Regions from separate parts of the Mesorhizobium sp. M0816 genome, predicted to be linked through region 2. Evidence: predicted binding sites of a transcription regulator. Region 2 holds the regulator's gene; the other holds the start of a gene.
The links. Region 2 encodes PhoB, which activates phosphate uptake and scavenging genes when phosphate is short. Its sites were predicted from a motif close to TGTCATNNANCTGTCAT; they were not measured.
Positions count from the first base shown of each region.

Region 1: a site for PhoB is predicted at 1,273-1,289, ahead of phnF (phosphonate metabolism transcriptional regulator PhnF). Genes of this name have one in related genera too.

Region 1 is NZ_JAMYOT010000015.1:106,447-109,854, forward strand. Features, by position in the region: gene NKI17_RS22875 (zinc-binding alcohol dehydrogenase family protein) at 1-473, shown strand, start outside; gene phnF (phosphonate metabolism transcriptional regulator PhnF) at 492-1,235, opposite strand; gene phnG (phosphonate C-P lyase system protein PhnG) at 1,371-1,832, shown strand; gene phnH (phosphonate C-P lyase system protein PhnH) at 1,832-2,443, shown strand; gene NKI17_RS22895 (carbon-phosphorus lyase complex subunit) at 2,445-3,408, shown strand, end outside.
Region 2 is NZ_JAMYOT010000008.1:39,881-43,288, reverse strand. Features, by position in the region: gene pstB (phosphate ABC transporter ATP-binding protein PstB) at 1-376, shown strand, start outside; gene phoU (phosphate signaling complex protein PhoU) at 409-1,116, shown strand; gene phoB (phosphate regulon transcriptional regulator PhoB) at 1,133-1,822, shown strand; gene NKI17_RS14115 (ROK family protein) at 1,832-3,076, opposite strand; gene xylF (D-xylose ABC transporter substrate-binding protein) at 3,363-3,408, shown strand, end outside.

The DNA.
Region 1 (3,408 bases), on a different contig from region 2:
CCGGGCTCGATGTGACGCTGCTCGACATGAGCGCTGAACGGCTTGGCTTTGCCGAAAGCGAACTCGGCTTCGCGACGCTCGACGGCTCGCGAGGCACCGCTGCCGACCTGGTGCGGGAAGCAACCGGCGGCGACGGCTTCGACGTGGTTTTCGATGCCACCGGCAACACCCGGTCGGTGCAGTCGGCCTTCGCCCATGTCGCGCATGGCGGGGCGCTGGTCCTGGTCAGCGTCGTCAAGGACGACATCGCCTTTTCCGATCCCGAATTCCACAAGCGCGAGATGATGCTGATCGGCAGCCGCAACGCCCTGCGAGCCGATTTCGACCATGTCGCCGCCTCGATCCGCAACGGCGCGCTGCCGCTGGCAAAGCTGGTCACCCACCGCACCACGCTTGGCGAGACGCCGCACGACCTCGCCCGCTGGGCGCATGAGAAGTCCGGCCTGATCAAGGCCGTCATTCAAGTCGGATGATGCCAGGGCTGCCGCATCTCAGAGCGCCGACAATTTGAGCTCGATCCGCTCGGCCGGGAAGCGTGACTCCGAAAACTGTATCGGCTGACCGTCGGGCGTGACGTTGACGGCGACCGTGACCAGCACGATGGCGCCGGGCTGCAGGTCGAGGTCGGCAAGGTCGGCGGCATCGGCATGGCGCGCCGACAGCACGGTCGATTGTCTGAGATAGTCGTCGATGCCGAAACGTGCCAGCGATGCGGTGATCGAACCGGTTTCCGCCATGGCGGCATCGATGCCGGCAAAGCGCCTGGCATCGAACCAGCCGGCCGCGCGAGACACCGGCATTCCATCGGCTTCGCCGCGCGTTTCCAGGCGTATCACATCGGCCCCCGTCGCAAGGCCTAAGCCCTCTGCGACACGACGGTTGGCCGGCTCGATCGATGACGCGAGCAAGGTGATATGCCGCTCGGACGCCTGTCCTTGCAATCCCTCGGAAAAGCGGGTGCGGGCGCCGATCGGATAAGACAGCCGCTTGCGCGACAGCACGAAGGTGCCGCGCCCCTGCTCCGCCCTGAGCACACCCTCCTGCACCAGCGCTGCGATAGCGCTACGCACCGTGTGGCGGTTGACGCCATAGCGTCCGGCCAACGCGATCTCCGGCGGCAGCGCGGCATTCTCGGGAAAATCGCCGGCGGCGATCGAATGCAGGATCTGGTCGGCGATCTGCCGCCACAGCGCGACACCGCTGCGCCGCTCGATGCTGTTGGCTTGTCCGATCATCTCCCGCCCCAATTCCTTGCGCCGATCTTTTGGCCCGTGTCACGTGCCCGTCATGGACACGCGCTAGATAATGGATATAATTTGTATAGTTGTCTATATCACTAGACAAAATGAACGCAGACGAGGAGCACCGCCATGCGAGGACGGGAAGCGCGAGAGCAGGCCGAGCGCAAGGCCGTGATGGCGACGCTGGCGCAATCGGCCGGCGACGACATCGTCCGCCTCTGGGACGAAGCCGGCCTGCCTTGCGAAGCGGAACTTCTGCGTGGCCCCGAAACCGGCCTGGTTACGGTACGCGGCCGCATCGGCGGCGGTGGTGCCCCTTTCAATGTCGGCGAGGCGACGGTCACCCGTGCCACGGTGCGGCTTGCGTCCGGCCATGTCGGCCACTGCTACGCGCTCGGCCGCGACAAGCAGAAGGCAAGGCTGGCGGCAATCGCCGATGCGCTGTGGCAGGACCCGGCCCACCGCAATGAGGTCGAGATCAGGATCGTTGCGCCATTGCAGGCGGCACTGGCCAAGGCGCGTGAACAGCGCCGCGCCGAGACGGCGGCGACCAAGGTCGATTTCTTCACCATGGTGCGCGGAGAAGACTGATGGATATCGCCACTCAATCCATTGAAGGCGGCTTCGCCGATCCGGTATTCAATGCCCAGACCGTATTCCGTGCCGTGATGGACGCGATGGCGCGGCCAGGCAGCGTGCAGCCGCTGCCGGCCCTCGCCCATCCCCCGGTGCCGCTATCGGCCACCGCCGGCGCCGTTGCGCTGACGCTGTGCGACAACGACACGCCGCTCTGGCTCGACCCGGCTTTGCAGGGGTCGGCGGCGGTGAAATCCTGGCTTGGCTTCCATACCGGCGCGCCGCTGGCCAACACCCCGGCCGACGCGCATTTCGCGCTGATCGCCACGCCGGCCGAGATGATGGCGTTCGACGGGTTTTCGCAAGGCACCCAGGATTATCCCGATCGCTCCACGACGCTGATCCTCGAGGTCGGCGATCTCGTCTCCGGCGCTGCGCTGCTGCTCGAAGGCCCGGGCATCGAGAAGACGGCGACGATCGCGCCGGCGCAAATGCCGCGCCATTTCGTCGAGCAATGGAAGCAGAACAACCAGCGTTTTCCGCGTGGCGTCGATATCATCCTCGCCACGTTCGACGCAATTGCCTGCCTGCCGCGCACGACGCGCATCAAGATGATGGAGGCGTAGCATGTATGTTGCGGTAAAGGGTGGCGAGACGGCCATTCGCAATGCTCACAAACTGCTCGCCGACCGCCGGCGCGGCGACCGTTCGGTGCCCGCACTTCGTCTAGACCAGATCGTCGAGCAGCTGGCGCTCGGCGTCGACCGGGTGATGAGCGAAGGTTCGCTCTACGACAGGGAACTGGCGGCATTGGCGATCGTCCAGGCGCGCGGCGACATGATCGAGGCGATCTTCCTGGTTCGCGCCTATCGCACCACGCTGCCGCGTTTCGGCTACACCAGGGCGATCGACACCGGCACGATGCTGGTCGAGCGGCGGGTGTCGGCGACCTACAAGGATCTGCCCGGCGGCCAGTTGCTCGGCCCGACTTTCGACTACACCCACCGGCTGCTCGATCCCGAACTTGCTGCCGGCGGCGATGTCGCCGAGCCGGAACAGCGTGCAGGCGAAGCGGAGGCGATGCCGCGCGTCTCGGCCATCCTCGCCCGCGAAGGCCTGATCGAGCCCGACGGCGACATGCCCGGCGATCATGTCCCCGGCGACATCACCCGTGAGCCGCTCGAATTCCCGATGGCGCGTGACATCCGCCTGCAGGCGCTGTCGCGCGGCGACGAGGGGTTTCTGCTGGCGCTCGGCTATTCCACCCAGCGCGGCTACGCGCGCAACCATCCCTTCGTCGGCGAGGTTCGCATCGGCGAGGTCGAACTGGAACTGGACGTGCCGGAACTGCCCTTTGCCGTGCCGCTCGGCAGCATCCGCGTCACCGAATGCCAGATGGTCAACCAGTTCAAGGGCTCGGCCAAGGCGCCGCCGCAATTCACCCGCGGCTACGGCCTCGTCTTCGGCCAGAGCGAGCGCAAGGCGATGGCCATGGCACTATGCGACCGCGCGCTGCGCGCCCCGGAGTTGGGTGAGGATGTCATCGCCGCCGCCCAGGACGAGGAGTTCGTCATCTCGCATTCCGACAATG
Region 2 (3,408 bases):
GTTGAAGCGCGCCGCGCTGTGGAGCGAGGTCAAGGACAAGCTCAACGCCAGCGGCTTGAGCCTATCTGGCGGCCAGCAGCAGCGGCTCTGTATCGCCCGCACCGTGGCCGTGAAGCCGGAAGTCATTCTGCTCGACGAACCGGCTTCGGCCCTCGACCCGCTGTCGACTGCCAAGATCGAGGAACTGATCGACGAATTGCAAGCCGACTACACGATCGTCATCGTCACCCACAACATGCAGCAGGCGGCGCGCGTGTCGCGCCAGACCGCCTTCATGTATCTGGGTGAACTGGTCGAGTTCGACCGGACCGAGAAGATCTTCACGTCGCCCCGCGAGAAGCGCACGCAGGACTACATCACTGGCCGCTTCGGCTGAGCCGTTCCGATCATGCATATGAGGACAGGACCATGGGCGAACACACAGTCGCTTCTTTCGACGAGGATCTCGAGCAGATCAGCAAGCTGATCCGCGACATGGCCGACCTCGCCGGTTCGATGGTCGGCGGGGCGACCAAGGCCCTGTTGAATTCCGACAACGTGCTGGCGCAACGCGTCGTTTCCGACGACGCCATCATGGATGCGCGTCAACGCGAACTGGACGACCGCGCCATAACCCTGATCGCCAAACGCCAGCCGATGGCCCACGATCTTCGCCATGTGGTCGGAGCGATCCGCATGGCGGGCGACCTCGAACGCATCGGCGATCTTGCCAAGAATATCGCCAAGCGCGTGAGTGCGGTCGGCCTCAGCGCCACGCCGCGGGACCTGTCGCATTCCATCGACGCGATGGCGCAGCTGGTTCTCATCCAGGTGCAGGGTGTCATCGAGGAATATGCTGCAGGCGATGCGGCCGCGTTGGCCAAGCTGCGTGCCGCCGACGAGCGCATCGACGTCAAATACACGTCCGTGTTCCGCGAGCTCTTGACCTACATGATGGAAGATCCGCGCAACATCACCGCTTGCACGCACCTGCTGTTCTGCGCCAAGAATCTGGAGCGGATCGGCGACCATGTCACCAACATCGCCGAAAATGCGTATTATGTGCTGACCGGCGAGCAATTGCCGGTCAATCGTCCGAAGCAGGACGAAACGACAATGTCCGCACCGGTGACATGATGGGGGTGCCCAGCCGATGATCGCACCACGCATAATGGTGGTGGAGGACGAGGAGCCGTTGGGTGTGCTGCTCCGCTACAATCTCGAATCCGAAGGCTACCAGGTCGAGGTGGTGACACGCGGCGACGAAGCCGAGATCCGTTTGCAGGAGAATGTGCCCGACCTTTTGGTGCTCGACTGGATGATACCAGCGGTTTCCGGCATCGAGCTCTGTCGTCGGTTGCGGGTGCGCCCCGAAACCGAGCGGCTGCCGATCATCATGCTGACCGCGCGCGGCGAGGAGAGCGACCGGGTGCGCGGTCTTTCGACCGGCGCCGACGACTATCTGGTCAAACCGTTTTCGACACCGGAATTCATGGCCAGGGTCAAGGCGCTGCTGCGGCGCGCCAAGCCGGAAGTGCTGTCCAGCGTGCTGAAGGTAGGCGACATCGTGCTCGATCGCGAATCGCACAGGGTCTATCGCAAGAAGAGCGAAATCAGGCTCGGGCCGACCGAATTCCGGCTGCTCGAGTTCATGATGCGGCATCCGGGCCGTGTCTTCTCGCGCAGCCAGTTACTCGATAATGTCTGGGGCGAGACAATCTACATCGACGAACGCACCGTCGACGTGCATGTCGGGCGGCTGCGCAAAGCCGTCAACAACGGCCGGATGCCGGATGTCATCCGCACCATCCGCGGTGCCGGCTATGCGATCAGGGAAGATTGACCCGCCTGGTCAGGCTACGTTCTTTCTGACGCTGGGCCTCATTTGCGCGCCCGGCGCGAAAATCTCCTGGTCGACGAAGCTTAACGCCCGCATCGCGCAGCCTTCGCGGATCAGTGGCAATTCGTTCGGCTCTGTATCGAAGGAGATCGAGCCTGAATGCTGGCCGCCGGCGGTCTGGGCGATTGCCTTCCGCATGGCCGGCTCGATCAGATCGAAGGCGGCGGCACTGGCGCCGACCATCGCGACCGGTGCCGGATCGATCAGCGCGAACAGCGAGCCGAGACCGAAACCCAGCGCTTCGCCGGCCTTGCGGTAGGCCTCGCGTTCCGGCCCATCTTTCTCGCGCGCCCGGGCCGCCAGTGCTCGCATGTCGGCGTCGCTGACGTCGGCGACCGGCTCGCTGTCTTCGCTCATCTGCCTGGCGTTGCGCCAGATGGCGTAGTTGCCGGCATAGGCCTCGATGCAGCCGCGCCGCCCGCAACGGCAGAGCGCGCCGCCCGGACGATGGATCATGTGGCCAAATTCGCCGCCCGAGGAATGCGTCCCGGTGAACAGTTCGCCCTTCAGCACCAGCCCCATGCCGATGCCATGCGAAAGCAGGATGGCGATGAAGTCGTCGCGATAGCGATCCGGATTGCGCCAGCGCAAAGCCACCGCCATCATGTTGCAGTCGTTCTCCACCGTTGCCGGGATGCCGAATTCGTCCTCCAGCATGTCGGCAAAGGCGATGTCGGTCTGCGGCGTGATCGGCGACCACAGCATGGCGCGTGCAGGGGAGTCGGTAATGCCCTGAATCGCCAGGGCGATGCGGGCGACACTGCGGACGTCAAGGTCTGGATCCTGCAGCCGGCGCCGGACGATGGCCATGCATTCACGGATCAGCTCGTCGCGCGGCATGGTCAGCGTGTCCAGCCGGCGCTGTTCCTCGGCGACCACCTGTCCCGTATAGTCGATAATGGCGGCCGACAGGAAATTCAGCGACAACACCACGGTCAGCACCGCCGCCGCTTCCGGGTTGAGGGCGAGGCCGACCTGCGGACGACCGCGTTTCAACGAAACGGGCTCACTTGCCTTGCTCTCGGCGAGGATGCCTTCCCGTATCAGGTCGGAAGAGATCGCCGATATGGTCGAATGACTGAGGCCGGTGGTAGCTGCGATCTCAGTACGCGATGGCTGGCCGGCCCGGCGCACCGCCGAGATCACCATCGCCCGGTTGCGCCGGCGCAAATCGTCATGGCGGATTCCGACCGACATTGTTTTGCTTTCCTCCCGGTTGCCGCGGCCGCTCATGAACCGGAAGCCGTCGGTAATGTCCGACAAATAGTGTCGAATGCAGGCAAATAGTGTCAGATGCAGGTGGCGCTGTCATCGTTTATTCCGACGCTCGAAAAAACTCGCAGAGTCATCAAAATCCATCAGAATCGATGTTGACAGCAGCCGGAGATCGGGCCAGTATTTTTTCGAGGCTCGAAAAAATTAGAGCTTCTAAGCTGGTCTTTGAGCCAATTGGTCACGCCGTACGCGGCGCAGGGAGGATATGATGAAGAAATTCACGACCGCCATTCTGGCGGGTGTCGCCATGACGC